Regions from separate parts of the Geodermatophilus sp. URMC 65 genome, predicted to be linked through region 2. Evidence: predicted binding sites of a transcription regulator. Region 2 holds the regulator's gene; the other holds the start of a gene.

Region 1 (7,857 bases), 2.2 Mb from region 2:
ACTCCGGTGCCGAGGGCGGCGAGGACCAGCGCCGCGAGGGCGGCGAGCAGTCGGCGTCTCAACGAGGGCCCCTATCGGACGAGTCGGAGGACCCAGGCACCCAGGGAGGGCGCACCGGGGCCGTAGGTGAAGGAGTCGCCGGCGTCGACGAAGCGGGTGAAGTAGCCGCGGATGCAGCGGTCCTCGCCCTTGCACGGCTTGCCGGCGTCGTACTGGCCGCCGAAGTGGTAGGCGGTGATCCTGAACGCGGCGTAGCCGTAGACGTGGTACCAGGCGGTGCTGCCGGTGCCGCCGGCCTCGTCGAAGATGGGCAGCAGGACGGTCCGGCCGACCAGCGCGGCGACGTCGTCGGTGTCGCAGCCCTGCGAGGGGTTGTTGCCCGGCTCGGAGGTGAACCGGTCGCCCACCCGGCTGGTGGCCCGGCAGGTGGTGCCGCCGTCCGTGGTGAGCCAGCCGAAGCCGCCGGGGACGAACATCTTCGACGGCCCGGTGCAACCGGTGTCGGACTTCTTGGGCAGCTCGATGGTGCGCTCGGTGGTGGTCGAGGGCAGGCCGCCGCCGGTCTGGGCCTGGAACTCGCACCAGGAGAAGATCAGCGGCAGCATCGCCGTCCCGCCGTCCGGCGCACCCCAGGCGACGGTCGCGCTGGCCGACACCTGCGTCGAGTCGTGGCCGATGACCGGCGCGAACCAGTGCTCGGTGGGCGTGCTGCCGGTGACCGTGACGCGCAGCGGGTCGCCGGCGAGCACCGGCGGAGCGGCCGTGGCGTCGCCGAGGTTGGCGTCGACCAGCGCCTGTGCCGTGGCCTGCATGTCGCCGCAGGAACCGCGGGCGCAGTCGCGGGCCACGGCGAGGGCCGCGGCGTCGGCCGCCGTCTGCAGCCGGGCCTTCTCCGCGTACAGGGCCCCGACGTCGACGGCGATGGCGGTGAAGCCGAGGACCGGCACCATCAGCAGCGCCAGGAGCACCGCGGAGCCGCCGCGCTCGCCGGCGAGCCGGCGCCGGAGTGCAGGGGGACCCTTCTTCAGCCGTTGCACCGCATGACCCCCGTCCCGGTCAGGTCGATGTCCGCGCCGAAGAAGTCGGTGAGGAAGGGCATCGGGTAGACGACGGTCACCCGCACGTTCGTGGTGGTCGTACTGGTGAGCGGGCAGGCCGTCGGCGCGACGGTGATCTGCGCGTCGGTGACCGCCGGGTCGAGGGTGGGGGCGGCGTCGCGGACGGCGGCGCGCGCCGCGGCGGGGTCGTTCTGCAGGGCCATGACCCGGGCGCCCTCGCGGGCGGCCGCGGACAGGGTGCCCTGCACCTGGAACGCGTGCCCGAACTCGGCGATGCCGAGCACCAGGACGAGCAGCAGCGGCACGATGAACGCGAACTCCACGGCGCTGGCGCCGTCCTCGTCGCGCAGTCGGGTGCGCACTCCTCCCCCACCTCCTCTCCTGCTGTCGTCGTCCGGGTGCGGCGCGGCGCAGCGGCCCCGGGGGGACGGGGCCGCTGCGCCGTGGAGGACGCGAGGGATCAGCCGGCGGCGGGGGCGGCCGGGGTGGTGGCGGCGTCCTCCAGGTCGCCGCCGATGCTGTTGAAGAGGGCCTCGAGCTGGTCGCTCAGGAAGATGACCGCGCCGATGATCGCGACGGCGATCAGGCCGACCATGAGGCCGTACTCGACGGCGGTCGCACCCTTCTCCTCGCGCTCGAGGCGCTCCTCGGCGAGCGAGTAGAGCGTGATGATGGTGGCCAGCGGGTTGGTGACGAGGTTGAGCACGGGGACTCCCTGGGGGACGGTGCCGGCCGGTCCGGGTCGGGCGACCCGACGTCGCGGCACTTGCCAGGGGGTGTCGAACCGTCGGATGCCCGGCTTGAGCCCCGTCCACCCGGTCGGCGGACCGCGTCCACCTGCTCGGGTGACCGCTCCGTCGCGGGAGTCACTCCGGGTGGCCGGATCTCAGGGCAGCAGCGCGGTCCCGCCGATGACGAGAGCGGCGCCGGCGAGCATGGCCGGGCCGAACGGCAGCTCGCCGCGCAGCCCGATCCGCCGGGTCGCCAGCAGGCCCAGCGCCACGACGGCCTGGACGACGAAGCCGGCGAGTGCGCCCAGCACGACCGCCGACCAGCCGAGCCAGCCCAGGTACAGGCCGAGGAGTGCGGCCAGCTTCACGTCGCCCATGCCCAGGCCGCCGGGCGAGACGAGCGCGAGGACGAGGTACACCGCGAACAGGGCCGCGGCGCCCAGCACCGCGCGCAGCAGCGCGTCCCAGGCTCCGTCGGCGAGGGCCGCGAGGAGCAGCAGCGCCGTCCCCGCGGCGAGCGCCGGCAGCACCACGCGGTTGGGCAGCAGCCGGTGCTGCAGGTCCACCACGGCGAGCAGCACGCCCACGACGGCCAGCAGCAGGAACGCCGGCAGTTCCCAGGAGAGCCCGGTGCGCAGCACGGTGAGCGCCGTCAGCAGCGCGGTCGCGACCTCGACCACCGGCGGGCGGACGGCGACCGGTCCGGGCCTCAACAGCTCCCGGGCGCCGGTACCCGGCGGCCAGGGGAAGCGCCCGGCGGTGCGGTTGACGAGCACCCCGGCGGCAGCCCCTGAGAACAGGGCGAGGGCGGTGAGCACGGGGCGACGATGACACGGCCGGGCCCGCGGGCGCGGGAACACCACCGGTCCGGGGCGCGGAGGTGGTGCGTCGTCAGCCTGAGCGGTGCACGGGTCCCTCGTCCCACCCGATCGGTGTTTCCGGCACGCTCGGCGGCATGAGCGAGACCGCGCAGGTCGCCTTGGCCGTCGTCTGCTTCTCCGTGGCGCTGCTCGCTCAGGTCACCGGCCTGGCGCTGCTGGTCGCAGACGCCCGTCGCACCGGCTCCGCCCTGCGTCGCTGGCGCGACGGCGACGCGGCGGGACGCGATCGGGAGGCTCCCGTCCGGCTCGGTGAGCTCACCAGCCTGCTGGACTCCCTGCTGGGCAACCGGTTCGACCGTGCTGCCGCCACCGTGCTGCTGGTGGTCGGCGTCGTGGCGGGCGCGCTGGGCTGGTTCTTGGCGCTCTGACCGGACCGGCCGGCCGTGGAGCGGACGGCGGCGCCGGGTTCAGCGCCCGGAGGTCACCTCGAACCCGAGCACCCGGACCGCCGTCGCCGCGGTGGCGCTGCCGGGCCGGTAGGCCGAGATGCCGACCGCGCCCGGCGCCTGCAGGACCGCGGTGGCGTCGGCGCGCACGAGGTGCGGCGTCGTGGGCTCTGCGGTGCCGGCCGCCCACACCGTGGCGGCGACGTCGGTGCTGCCGGCGCCGGACACCCGGACCCGGACCTCGAGGCGCATCCCCAGCGTGTAGGTCAGGCCCGGGACGACGACCTCGCCACCCGGCCAGCCCTCCACGCCCCCGGCCAGCCGGGACAGCGTCAGCGACACCCTCCCGTCGGCCATGACCTTCGCCAGCACCCGGTACTCGTTGCCCGCGGAGACCCGCCGGCCGGTGACGTAGACGTAGGTGCCGCCGCCGGTGGGCATCGAGCTCAGCGAGAACGAGGTGCGCACGTCGGTGGAGATCGAGGAGACCGCGCCCAGGAACGCCCCGTGGTGTTTCCCGCGGCCGGCGGGGCGAGCTCCGCCGTCCCGGGCCGCACCGAGAGCCGCGTCGCGCCGGCCGCGGCTCTCGGTGCGGCCAGCGCGTCCTCGGCCGCGGTGACCCGCCCGGCGGTGCCGGCCCGCCAGGCGGCCCCGTCAGCGGCGTCGGCCCGCTGCGCGGTGCGCACCCTCCACTCGGCCGCGCCCAGCGCCAGGCGGGCGGCGTGCACCGCCGCGCCGGCGTCGTCCACCGCGCGGTCGGCGGGTGGCCCACCAGCCGGCACCGGGAGTGGCCGCGGGCGTGTCGGCGTGCGGTGGGAGCGGGTCCTCGGCATCGGGGTCGGCCAGCTCGTGGCCGCGGGTGTCGAGCCACTCGCACGGGTCGTGCCAGGGGCCGGCGTCCCACCCGGCCGGATCCGGCGGTTCGCCCAGGAGCCCGTCCGGGTGATCGGTGGCGGGGGCCGGGTCGTCGCCGAAACCCGCGCGCACCAGCTCGTCCAGCCACCGGTCGAAGTCGGCGCCGCTCAACTCCCGCGCCGCCCGCTCGATCGGATCGCCCTCGACGTCGACCGGTTCTGCGGCGCCGGCCTCACCGGCCGCGCCGACGGCGCCCTCGGTGGCGGTGTCGCCGTTGGCGGTGTCGCCGGTGGCCGGCTCGTCGGCGGCGGCCGTCTCGGTGACGGGGTCCAGGCCGGCGAAGGCGCGGGCCAGCTGGCGGGCCATCTCCGCCGGCACCGCCGTGCCGTCCACCTCCCCCAGCTGGTCCCCACCCAGCGCGCTGTGCACCGAGGCCACGATGGTCAGCAGCGCCTGCACCGGCGGCACCTCCCCCTCCCCCGGGCGCAGCACCATGTCCATCAGGCAGTCCACCAGCCTCTCCCCCCGCGTGCGGGTGTCCCCCGGCTCGGGGGCCAGGGCGTGCACATACGCCCCCAGCGCCCGGTGGAACGCCTGCGACTCCGGCGTGCTGCACACCAGCGTCACCACCGACAGCCCCGGCGTGCGATCCTCCCGCAGCGAGATCCCCCGCCGCTCGAGCGCCCGCGCCACATCCCGGGCGTTGAGCTGGGTGACCACCCGGCGCACCCGATCTCCCAGCACGGCCGGCGTGGTCACCCGGTGCCGCGCGGCCATCCACGCCAGCACGTCGGCCTCCACCTTCGCCCGTGACGCGTCGTCGGCGATCGGCGCCACGTGCTCCAGCAGGCACCACAGGTGATCGGGGTGCAGCACCCCGGCCTCCAGCGCGTCCAGCACCCGCGGCAACCGGCCCACCAGCGTCAGCGACCGCGCCAGCTCCGCCTCGGCCTCGTGCACCGTGACGTCCAGCGCGATCGCCAGCTCCTGGGCGGCCCACTCCGACACCGGCCGCAACACCTCCGGCCGCGCCGCCCACCGCTCGGCCGACATCGCGCCCCGCTCACCCTGCGCCCGGTCGGTGCTCGCCGGCCGGGTCGCGGCGAACGCCGTCACCGCCCGCACCCGCACCGCCGCCTGCCGGCTCATCTCCCGCGCCGCCGCCTGCACCTCCCCCAACGGCCCCGACGCCCACCCGACCGACGGCGCAGCAGCACCCACGGTGCTGGCCTCCGTCCCACCGTCCATGCGTTCGATCATATGTTCGAACCGACTGCCCAGGCAAGAGGAACGTGCAGGTCAGAGTCGAGCCCGGACCTGGTGTCGGCACTGCAGCGCCCGAGGAGCGAGCCAGCCGAAACGGTGCTGCAGCGCCAGGATGTCGCCGGTAGGCCGCCGGGCCGAGCTCAGATCTGCTGCCTGCGCTGCAGCACCAGGAAGGCGAGCCAGCCGAACGGCGCCGGCAGCCAGAACGTCGCCGCCCGGAAGGCGAGGACGGCGGTGAGCGCGGCGGTCACCGGCACACCCGTCGCCGTCAGGGCGCCGACGAGGGCGGCCTCGACGGCCCCGAGCCCGCCGGGGGTGGGCGCCGCAGACCCGATCGTGGACGCCGCCAGGTACACGACCACGAGCGTCGGCAAGGACAGCGACGCGGAGAAGGCGCGCAGCGAGGCGTCGAGCGCCAGCACGTAGCCGCCGTTGAGCAACAGGATGCCGAGCACCGCCGTCCCGAGGCGGCGCGGGTGGGTCAGTGCGGCGAGCAGCTGGGGCAGCGTCTGGCGCAGCAGCGGCTCCACGCGGCGGTGCAGCAGCCGCCGGGTCGGCGGCAGCATGGCCACCACGACGAGCACCGCCGTCGCCACGAGCAGGACGACGAGCACCTCGCCGCTGGGCAGGAGGGTCGGGCGGGACGCGGACACGCCGCTCACCCAGCTGCACACCAGCAGCAGGACCACCGTCACGACGACGGTGACGGCCTGGCTCACGGCGACGCTGGCCGCGGCCGTCGCCAGCGGGACGCCGGCGCGGTGGAGATAGCGGATGCCGAGCCCGACGTGCCCCACGGTCGGCGGGGTCACCAGCGTGACGAAGGCCGTTGCGACCTGCACCAACGTGGTGCGGGCCAGGGGCAGGTCGACGGGCACGAAGGCCTGGAAGACCAGCGCCGCGCCGACGTAGGTCACCGCCGAGCCGAGGACCGCGACCGCGAGCCACTGCCAGCGGGCCCCGCTCAGCGTGCTGGCGAGGCTGACATCGGAGAGCTGGGAGGCCAGCACGTACGCGGCGACGGTCGCCGCCAGCACCGTGACGATCGTCCGCGGCCGCATGCGCTCGAGTCGCGGCGCCGTGGCCGGAGCCGCCCCGGAGGGCCCGGCGAGGGCGGTGCGCAGGTCGCCGACGACCGATGTCCGGCGGACCGCCTCACGCAGGGGCGGGGGCAGCACCAGCGGCTGGGCCAGCGCCGCCAGCCGTGCCCCGGCCGGCGCCCCGGACCCGTACCCGTCGCGGAACGCGGCCACCGCCGCCTCGACGCCGCCGTGCGCGGCCGCGGTGACCAGCAGCGCCACGACGTCCAGCTCGCGCTGCAGCTCGCTGGCCGCCGGCTGCGCGGACCGCCACCGGGTGAAGCCGACCCGGCCGTCGGGCAGCAGGACCACGGACTGCGGGCTGAGCGCGCCGTGCGCCACCCCGGCCCGGTGCACCCGCCGGAGCGCGGCGAAGGCGGCCCGGAGCACCCCGGGGACCTCGCCGTCCGCGTCCGCGAGCGGTGTGCCTGCTAGCGGCCGGGTCACCGACAGCAGGGCCGGCCCCGCAGTCAGCAGCGTCACCACCGTGGGCGCGGGGACGTCGGCCGCTCGGGCGATGCCGGCGCAGAGCGCCTCCCGCTCGAGCTGGCCGCGCAGGGTGAGGGCGGGCCGGCCGACGACCGACGACCGCAGCCGCACCAGCGACACCCCGCGGCGGGCCAGCGAGACGCCGCGGCGGTCGGGGTCGACGACGGTCACCTCGAGGACACCGCCGGGCGAGGTGGCGGCGTAGCGCAGGCTCTCGGCCGGGTGCGACAGCGGGCACAGCTCGTCCACCGGGAGTCCGGCCGCGGCGAGGACCGCGCGGATCCGTCCCTCGTCCGGGCGCGCGGGCACCACGCCGACCAGCACCCGGACGAGCAGGCCCGCCGCGGTCCCGGCGAGGAGGGCGACCGCCCCGCTGAGCAGGGTGAGGCTGCCCAGCGCGAGGGCGCACAGCAGTGCCGCGCCGAGCACCACCCGGGCGGGCGCCGTCCACCGCGGGCGCCGCTGCAGGTCGGCCCCGACGAGCAGGCCGACGGCGGCGGCGATCGGCGTGACCGCCGCGTCCTCGGCCGTCCCCAGCAGGTCCTGCCGGCCCAGCAGCCACTCCGCCGCCTCCCCCGCACCCAGCGCCAGGGCACAGGCGAGGACCGCGGAGGTGACCGCGAACCGGCGCCTCCGCAGCGCGTCGAGCAGGACGGCTCCGAGGACGGCCAGCACGGCGAGCGAGGCGACCCCGTTGGCGATGGAGAGCACGGTGCGGGGCAGTCCGCCGAGGGCCGTGTCGGCGAGGTCGGCGCCGGCGGCCGGCACCTGGGGCGCCTGCAGGGCGAGCAGGACCATGAGCAGCAGCGCGCCGGCCGCGAGCGCCAGCGCGACGCCGTCGGCGGGACGGCGGACCCGGGTGCGCGGCCAGAACGACGTCCGCCGGTCCGCGCCCCCCTCCGTCACCCGGCCAGTATTCGCAGGTCCCGGCCGCGCCGCTGCGCCGGGTCGTGCGTCCGCTGGACGAGTGTCAGCGGTGTGGGGCGGCCCGCTCGGACGGGGATCCCCGCCGGCCCGCCGCGTGGGACGCCTCGCCCGCTGACGCGGTCGGCCCGGGCAGCCGCAGGCTGACCAGGAGCGCGAGCAGGGGCAGCGGGAGGAGCGCGGCCATC
Region 2 (7,857 bases):
CGCGACGCGTACGGCCCGACAAGCGATCCTCGGTCTCGGTCACGGAGCTCTCCCTGTGTTGTGGGCGTTTCGGCGGCTGGGGAAGAGAGCCGCCCTCTTACTAGCGGGTGCTGCTGACAGTTCTGCTCAGACGGCGGTGGTCGTCATCGACCGGGTCCGCCGTCAGGGGCGGCCTGACCGCGCCCCCCACCCCGCCGGCGCGCCGGCGGGTCCTGCATGCCAGGCAGCGGCGGGGTGCCGGCGGCGATGTGCCGGGCCCGCAGCTCGGTGATCTCCTTCTCGAAGTCCTCGAGCGAGGTGAAGGCGCGGTAGACGCTTGCGAAGCGCAGATACGCGACCTCGTCCAGCTCTCGCAGCGGTCGGAGGATGGCCAGCCCCACCTCGTGGCTGGGGACCTCCGCCGCACCGGTGGCCCGGATGGCGTCCTCGACCTGCTGGGCGAGCTGCTGCAGCTGGTCCTCGTCGACCGGCCGTCCCTGGCAGGCCCGGCGGACGCCGGCCACCACCTTGCTGCGGTTGAACGGCTCGCTCACGCCGCTGCGCTTGACGACGGCGAGGACGGCCTCCTCCACCGTGGTGAACCGCCGACCGCACGCGGGACACGAGCGGCGGCGACGGGTGGTCGCCCCCTCGTCGGCCTCGCGCGAGTCGATGACGCGGCTGTCGGGGTTGTGGCAGAAGGGACAGCGCACGGCCGATCCCCTCCCCTCGCGACGCGCTCCGGCGCGGGTCCGCCCGGGCGTCGCGGCGACCGCGGGAGCGGCCGGAGCGACGGGCCCGGGAGACCGGCTGTGGACCTCCCTGGGGACATCCGGTGGACGTCGTGGGGAGTGCCTGAGGACGGCCTGTGGACGGACTTACATCGGTGCAACTACTAGATGTAGGGGAACCCTAGGTCCGGCTCCACTAGATCTGCAAGCCGAACGCCAGGCGCGTCGTCCGCCGAGATGACTTCGTGACCACCCGCGCACACTCGTCACACGCGCCCCGGGAACACGCCGGGGAACCTGCCGCAGCGGACGCGGGACGCGCCGGTCGGGCGCGACAGGACGACCGGGCCGGTCGGCGCAGGGGCGTCGCGCGCCGGGCGCGGGGACGCCGATCCGGACGCCTCGTGCGGGGTGTGAGGGGAGTCCCGTCTCAGGCGTGGAGGGCCTCGCCGGGCCGCCCGAGGCGGGGACGGGGGGCGCGGTCGCCGAGCCGCAGGGGGCGGGTCAGGCAGTCGGCCTCGATCGCGCGGGGCATGAGCACCGTGGCGTCACCCAGCTCCGGGCCCGACGCCTCCTCCGGCTGCTCCGCAGCGTCCGCCGCCCGGTGACGTCCGACCCGGTGCCGGCCGGCGGCCGCGCCCGCGGGGACGGCGGGCTGCTCGGCGGTCACGTCGCCGCCGTGGCGGCGGCGACGGCGACCGGTGGCCGGAGCCGACACGGGGAGGACGCCCGCCACCCGCTGCTCACGGGCGGCGGCCTCGCTCAGCGACAGCAGCGGGGCGGCCGCGGCGCCGGGCAGCAGCTCCTCGCCGAGACCCGAGAAGGGGTCGAGCCCGCTGTCCGGCACCAGCACCGGCCGGCTCTCCGGCAGGCGCACCTCGGGCAGGTCGATCCAGGTCTCCCGGTCGGCGCCGGCCACGGTCACCCGCACCCACACCTGGCACGCGCCCTGACCGTCGTGCCGCCACCCCAGCAGCGAACCCGGCCACCAAGCGCCCTCGACGAACACCTCGCAGCGCTGCGACTGCTGCGTGAAGACGGCGGCCCGGTTGTCTGAGATCGCTGACACGGAGCTGACCGTAAACGGGCTGTCAGCCACAGAGTGCCAGCGACTCGGCACGACGGGTTGACGAACCTGGCCGCCACCTCTTGTCGCTCCTCGACCGCCCCCCTGCCGCGGGCGACCGCGCGACTCAGGGCAGCTCGAGGACCTGGCCGGGGACGAGGGCCGAACCCTCGAGGCCGTTGAGCTCCTCGATGGCGTCGACCACCGTGCGCACGTCCTGGTCGGCACCGGCCGCCTCCCCGGCGATCGACCACACCGTGTCGCCGGGCTCCACCACCACGCTCCGCTCGCCGGCCAGCTGCAGTCCACCGTCGCCCGCACCCCCGACGAGCGAGCCGAGCGCGACGGCGCCGACGAAGGCCAGGGCGAGCACCAGCCGGCGCCCTCTGCAGGTCAGGCGCAGCCGTGGGACGGCAGCCCCCTCCGGGGTGGCGCACCCCCCGCGCACCGCTCGGGACGGCACCGCGCGCGACGCGGTCGGCCGGCCAGCCGAGGACGCCGGCTCCCGGCGACCGGGGGCCCGGCCGGCGCCCCGGGCCGAGGGAGCCGGGTCCGCGGTGCGCGGCTCCGGGCCCACCGGGCGGTCGGGCACCGGCCGCAGGTGGCCGGCGACACGGGGACCGGTCCCGGTCGGACCCGACGCAGCAGGCGTCCGCGGGGCGTGCCCGGACGCAGCCGCCGTCCGGGCGGGGCGCCCGGACTCGGCCGCACGCCCGTCGTCCACCGACCCGAGCAACGGACGCCACGGGACCTGGACCGTCGCGTCGAACTCCAGCACAGCCTGCCGCACGCTCGTCATGACCACTCCTCCTCCGACGCCCCGCTCGCTCGAACGCACGTTCGATCGAACGCCTGTGCGATGTCTACCGCATCCCGCCGACGAGGTCGACCCGACACCGCACGTCGGCTTCGAACACACGTTTGAAGTCCCGGCTCCGAGGCGCTACCGTCCGGAGCAGCACCCGTCCGCCGTCGCCGCGAGGGCGCCGGCGGGTCGGGGCCGGCGGCGGCCCCACGCAGTGGAGCCGGCCCGGTCCGGCTCCCGGGCGGGCGCAGGACGACAGGGCCGTGGCGACACGGCCGGCGAGGAGGAGACGTGGCGGGCACGAGCGGGACGTCGGGCGGCGGTGTCCGGGGCGGAGGCGGCTCGTCGCGGCGCGCGTCCGGGAGCCGGACCGCCGCACCGGAGGGCGCCGGGACGGCGTCGGTGCGCACCTTCCCCGACCGGGGCGAGAGCGGCGACGGGCTCACCCAGCGGCAGCGGCGGGTCCTCGAGGTGATCCGCGACTCGATCGAGCGGCGCGGCTACCCGCCCTCGGTGCGCGAGATCGGCGAGGCGGTGGGGCTGTCCTCGGCCTCCTCGGTGGCCCACCAGCTCAGCGTGCTGCAGAAGAAGGGCTGGCTGCGCCGCGACCCCAACCGCCCGCGCGCGCTCGACGTCCGCCTCCCCGGCGACACCCCCGGCGCGCCCGCGCCCGCGGTGGTGGCCCCCGCCGGCGCCGAGGAGACCCCTGCCCCCACCTACGTCCCGCTCGTCGGCCGGATCGCCGCCGGTGGCCCCGTGCTGGCCGAGCAGGCGGTCGAGGACGTCTTCCCGCTCCCCCGCGAGCTGGTCGGCGAGGGCACGCTGTTCATGCTCAAGGTCACCGGTGACTCGATGGTCGAGGCGGCCATCTGCGACGGCGACTGGGTCGTCGTGCGCCAGCAGCCGACCGCGGAGAACGGCGAGATCGTCGCCGCCATGATCGACGGCGAGGCGACGGTGAAGACCTACAAGCGGCGCGACGGGCACGTGTGGCTGCTGCCGCACAACCCCGCGTACGAGCCCATCCCGGGGGACGACGCCACCGTGCTCGGCCGCGTCGTCACGGTGCTCCGCCGGGTCTGAGCCGGTCCCGCCGGCGCGGTCACGGCCGCGCCGGCGGCCGGGTGCACCGCCGGCCTGTCGGCCGCGCCGTACGCAGGCCCCGGCCGGAGCACCGTAATGTGGAACGAGGGCCGAGACCTCAGTCGCGCCGGCGCACCAGCTTGCCCCCGAGCCAGACGAGCACGCCGGCCACGACGGCGGCAGCGACCGCCGCCGCGACCGGGGGCGGTCCGTCGTCGCCGGACAGCAGGCCGGAGACCATGCCGTCCGCGGCCGCCGCTGACGACGAGGGTGCCGCCTCGGCCGGCAACGGCACCACGGTGACGTCGCTGACCAGCCCCTCCCCGGCGACGACGAGCGCCGCGGAGTCCCCGGTGAAGCTGATCGCCTCGCCCTGGGGCGCCTCGGGCAGGGCGACCCGGCGGGGCTCCCCCGCCAACGCACCGGCCACGTCCGAGCCGGTCAGCGGCCAGACGTAGGCGTCGGTGTAGGTGCGCAGCGCGATCCAGCGCTCGTCGGGCGAGACCGCACCGCCGGTGACCATCAGCTGACCGGCGCGGCCGACCGGGCCGCCCGGCGTCCCGGTGAGCACGAACTCCACCCGGCCGACCTCGGTGAGGCCGACCGTGCCGTCCTCCACGAGCGCCGAGACCGGCCGGTACACCTCGCTGGCGCCCAGCACCTCCTTGGTCACCAGGTACGGCGTCCCGTCGGGGGCGAGCAGCAGCGCCTCGACGTCCCGCGGGCCGTCGGGGTACGCCAGCCGGTAGACCGAGCTGCTGCCGTCGGCGTGCAGGGCCAGCAGCGCGACCGTCGTCCGGGTGCCGGTGTTGTCGCCGGTGTCGGCGAGCCAGACGGTCCCGTCGACCGCCGGCGCCATGTCCTCGGGGTCGAAGGGGTCCACCGCCGCGGAGCGCACGGTGACCACCGCGCAGGTCCCGTCCAGCACGTAGACGTCGAGGGAGTCGCCGCCGTCGTTGTGCACCAGCATCCGGTCGCCCACCTCGACCAGCCCGGAGACCTCCGGCAGCCGGGGGTCGGTGAGCTGGCAGCGCGTCGCGGGTGCGGGCTGGTCGACCGGTGCGGCGGACGCGGGCAGGGCGGGCCCGAGGCCGAGCATCAGCGCGAGGCCGGTCCCGGCCGCCAGACGCCGCCCCCTGGCTCCGCTACGCGGACGACCGGCCAGCTCGGGCACCGACCCAGCGTGACACCAGGACCGCGTCGAGCAGGTGAACCACGCCCAACAGCAGGATGCCGACGGCCGCTCCGACCACGGCGTCGGTGACCCAGTGGAAGTCGAGGGACACCATGGCCACACCGGTGGCCACCGGGCCGGCGATGCTGAGCACCCGGGCGGTCCGCTGCACCCACGCCGCGAGTCGGTACTGCACCACCTGCCAGCGGGCGACCCCCCACATGAGCACGGCGTTGGCGACGTGCCCGGAGGGGTAGGAGGCGCCGTCCCGGTGGAAGAACGACCCGGGGTAGGCCGGGGCCGTCCGGCCCGTTCCGTACTTGAACGAGTAGACGACGACGGTGAGCAGCACCAGCGCCAGCAGCACCCGCACCAGCGGGAGGACGGTGCGGAACCGCCACCCGAGGTAGCCGACCAACCCGGCCAGGACGATCAGGATGAAGCCGCGCCCGCCGAGCTGCGTCACCGCCCACACCGGCCAGTAGGCGGCCGAGTCCTTCAGGTCCCAAGCGCTGACCACCTCCGAGACCCGCAGGTCCATCCGCTCGAGCACGCCGCGGCCGAGCAGGTCGACGGTGACCACGACGGCGACCACCAGGGCGGCTCCCAGGAGCCACCGCGACGGGCGGCCGGCCGGGACCTCAGCGTCCGAGGCGTCCGGCGGGGAGGTCCCCGGACGCCGCCGCACCGCGCCGCTGGTCACGCCGGTCACGGTACCGGGCCGTGACCTGACCGTGACCTCGCTCGCCGGGGGGCGGGTCAGGCGACCGGCGCCGCGAACCCCTCGAGGGCGGCGGCCAGGCCGCCGTCGACCCGGGCGCTGAGCCGCGTGCCCCCGGCCTCGTGGGTCTCCTTCAGCACCTCGCCGTCCCGGTGCACCCGGGCCACCAGGTCGCCGCGGTCGTAGGGCACCAGCACGTCGACCTCGACGTCGGGGTGCGGCAGCCGGGCGGCCACGACCTCGCGCAGCCGCTCGAGGCCGGCGCCCGTGCGGGCCGACACCCACACCGCACCCGGCAGGGCCCGGCGCAGGGTGAGGACGTCCTCCTCGCTCATCGCGTCCACCTTGTTGACGACGATGAGCTCCGGGACCGACGCGGCCTCGATCTCGCCCAGGACCACGCGCACCGCCTCGATCTGCCCCAGCGGGTCGGGATCGGAGCCGTCGACGACGTGCAGCAGCAGGTCGGCGGCGGCCACCTCCTCCAGCGTCGACCGGAACGCGTCGACCAGCTGGTGCGGCAGGTGCCGCACGAAGCCGACGGTGTCGGTGAGCGTGTACTCGCGGCCGTCCGGGGACTGCGCGCGGCGCACCGTCGGGTCCAGGGTCGCGAACAGCGCGTTCTCGACCAGCACGCCGGCGCCGGTCAGCCGGTTGAGCAGGCTGGACTTGCCGGCGTTGGTGTACCCGGCGATCGCCACGCTCGGGACGGCGTTGCGCCCGCGCGACGAGCGCTGGGTCGCCCGTGCGGTCGCCATGCCGGCGATCTCCCGGCGCAGCTTGCTCACCCGCGCGCGGATCCGCCGCCGGTCGGTCTCGATCTTGGTCTCACCGGGGCCGCGGGTGCCGATGCCGCCACCGCCGGCGACACGACCACCGGCCTGCCGGGACAGCGACTCACCCCAGCCGCGCAGCCGCGGCAGCATGTACTGCATCTGCGCCAGCTCGACCTGCGCCTTGCCCTCCCGGCTGGAGGCGTGCTGGGCGAAGATGTCGAGGATCAGCGCGGTCCGGTCGACGACCTTGACCTTGAGGATCCTCTCCAGCGCGTTGAGCTGGCCCGGGGTCAGCTCGCCGTCGCAGATCACGGTGTCGGCGCCGGCGGCCGCGACGATGTCGCGGATCTCGGCGGCCTTGCCGGACCCGACGTAGGTGCCGGCGTCGGGCTTGTCGCGCCGCTGGCTCACCGCCTCCAGGACCTGCGAGCCCGCGGTCTCGGCCAGCGCGGCCAGCTCGGCCAGCGAGCGGTCGGCGTCGGCCTGGGTGCCCTCGGTCCAGACCCCGACCAGCACGACGCGCTCGAGGCGCAGCTGGCGGTACTCGACCTCGGTGACGTCGGCGAGCTCGGTGGACAGGCCGGCGACGCGGCGCAGCGCACCGCGCGCCTCGAGCGCGTAGGAGCCGGTCGTGTCCTCCGGCTCGTCTCGTCCCCCGTCGGGACGGGGCGGCTCCTCGGTGCGTGCCGGCGCGGCCCGCAGGGCCCGCTCCTCGGCCTCGGCGAGCACGGCGCGGTTCTGTGCTGTCGTCATCGTCTCCAGCGTCGCAGACCCCAGCACCTGGGGCATCTGAGTTGTCATCGACTCTTCCAACACCGCGGGCGCGGCGGACCATCCCGGCACGCGTGGCCGGGTCGCGACCGGGTAGGGCCGGACGACGACCGACACTCCGAGGAGGCCAGAGATGAGCGAGACGGGAAGCAGCGCGGCCGGCGCGGACGAGGAGCTCGACGACCCGGGCCGGGACCCCAAGGGCCTCAACCCGCCGCGCAACCCGCTGTCCGGCGGCCTGGGCAGCACGACCGGCGGACCGGACCAGGACAGCGGCCGCGGTGAGCCGGAGGGCAGCCCCGGCATCGCCGGCCAGTCGATGGTGCCGGAGTCCCCGGAGGAGACCGAGAACACCCGGTAGAAAGAGGGCCCTCCTGCACCCCACCACTCGCAGGCTCGCGGCGGGACCCTGCAGGAGGGCCGTTCCAGCACGTCACCGGTGGCCGTTCCCGGGAGTCACCTGGCCCGGAGCCACTCCGGCGTGAGCTCGCCGGCCGCCACCACGACCGCGGGACCGGACAGCACCGTCGTCCGCTCGTCGACGGTCACGCCGAGCCGGCCGCCGGGGACGTCGACGGTCACCGTGCCGGTCGCCGCGCCGGCGGCCTCCAGGGCCGTCCAGGCCGCGGCGCAGGCGCCCGTACCGCACGAGCGGGTCTCCCCCACCCCGCGCTCGGACACCCGCAGCCGCACGTGCCGGCCGGCCTCGACGACGTTGACGAACTCGACGTTCACGCCGTCGGGGAACAGC

Evidence for each region. The regulator LexA, encoded in region 2, represses DNA repair genes until DNA is damaged. The targets are predictions, from matches to a motif close to TCGAACANNTGTTCGA.
Region 1: ACWIX7_RS02180 (DUF222 domain-containing protein) is a predicted target of LexA. The motif match lies at 5,164-5,179, and genes of this name have one in related genera.

What each region holds. Positions count from the first base shown of each region.
Region 1 covers NZ_CP199954.1:459,468-467,324, forward strand. Annotated here, with positions in the region: gene cpaB (Flp pilus assembly protein CpaB) at 1-62, opposite strand, end outside; gene ACWIX7_RS02150 (pilus assembly protein TadG-related protein) at 72-1,037, opposite strand; gene ACWIX7_RS02155 (TadE/TadG family type IV pilus assembly protein) at 1,025-1,420, opposite strand; gene ACWIX7_RS02160 (Flp family type IVb pilin) at 1,519-1,764, opposite strand; gene ACWIX7_RS02165 (prepilin peptidase) at 1,945-2,607, opposite strand; gene ACWIX7_RS02170 (hypothetical protein) at 2,745-3,038, shown strand; gene ACWIX7_RS02175 (hypothetical protein) at 3,078-3,524, opposite strand; gene ACWIX7_RS02180 (DUF222 domain-containing protein) at 3,711-5,159, opposite strand; gene ACWIX7_RS02185 (lysylphosphatidylglycerol synthase domain-containing protein) at 5,318-7,651, opposite strand; gene ACWIX7_RS02190 (MFS transporter) at 7,716-7,857, opposite strand, start outside.
Region 2 covers NZ_CP199954.1:4,009,831-4,017,687, reverse strand. Annotated here, with positions in the region: gene ACWIX7_RS19465 (vitamin B12-dependent ribonucleotide reductase) at 1-43, opposite strand, end outside; gene nrdR (transcriptional regulator NrdR) at 144-692, opposite strand; gene ACWIX7_RS19455 (hypothetical protein) at 1,141-1,779, opposite strand; gene ACWIX7_RS19450 (LysM peptidoglycan-binding domain-containing protein) at 1,904-2,575, opposite strand; gene lexA (transcriptional repressor LexA) at 2,873-3,664, shown strand; gene ACWIX7_RS19440 (hypothetical protein) at 3,783-4,763, opposite strand; gene ACWIX7_RS19435 (phosphatase PAP2 family protein) at 4,810-5,541, opposite strand; gene hflX (GTPase HflX) at 5,598-7,088, opposite strand; gene ACWIX7_RS19425 (hypothetical protein) at 7,240-7,467, shown strand; gene dapF (diaminopimelate epimerase) at 7,563-7,857, opposite strand, start outside.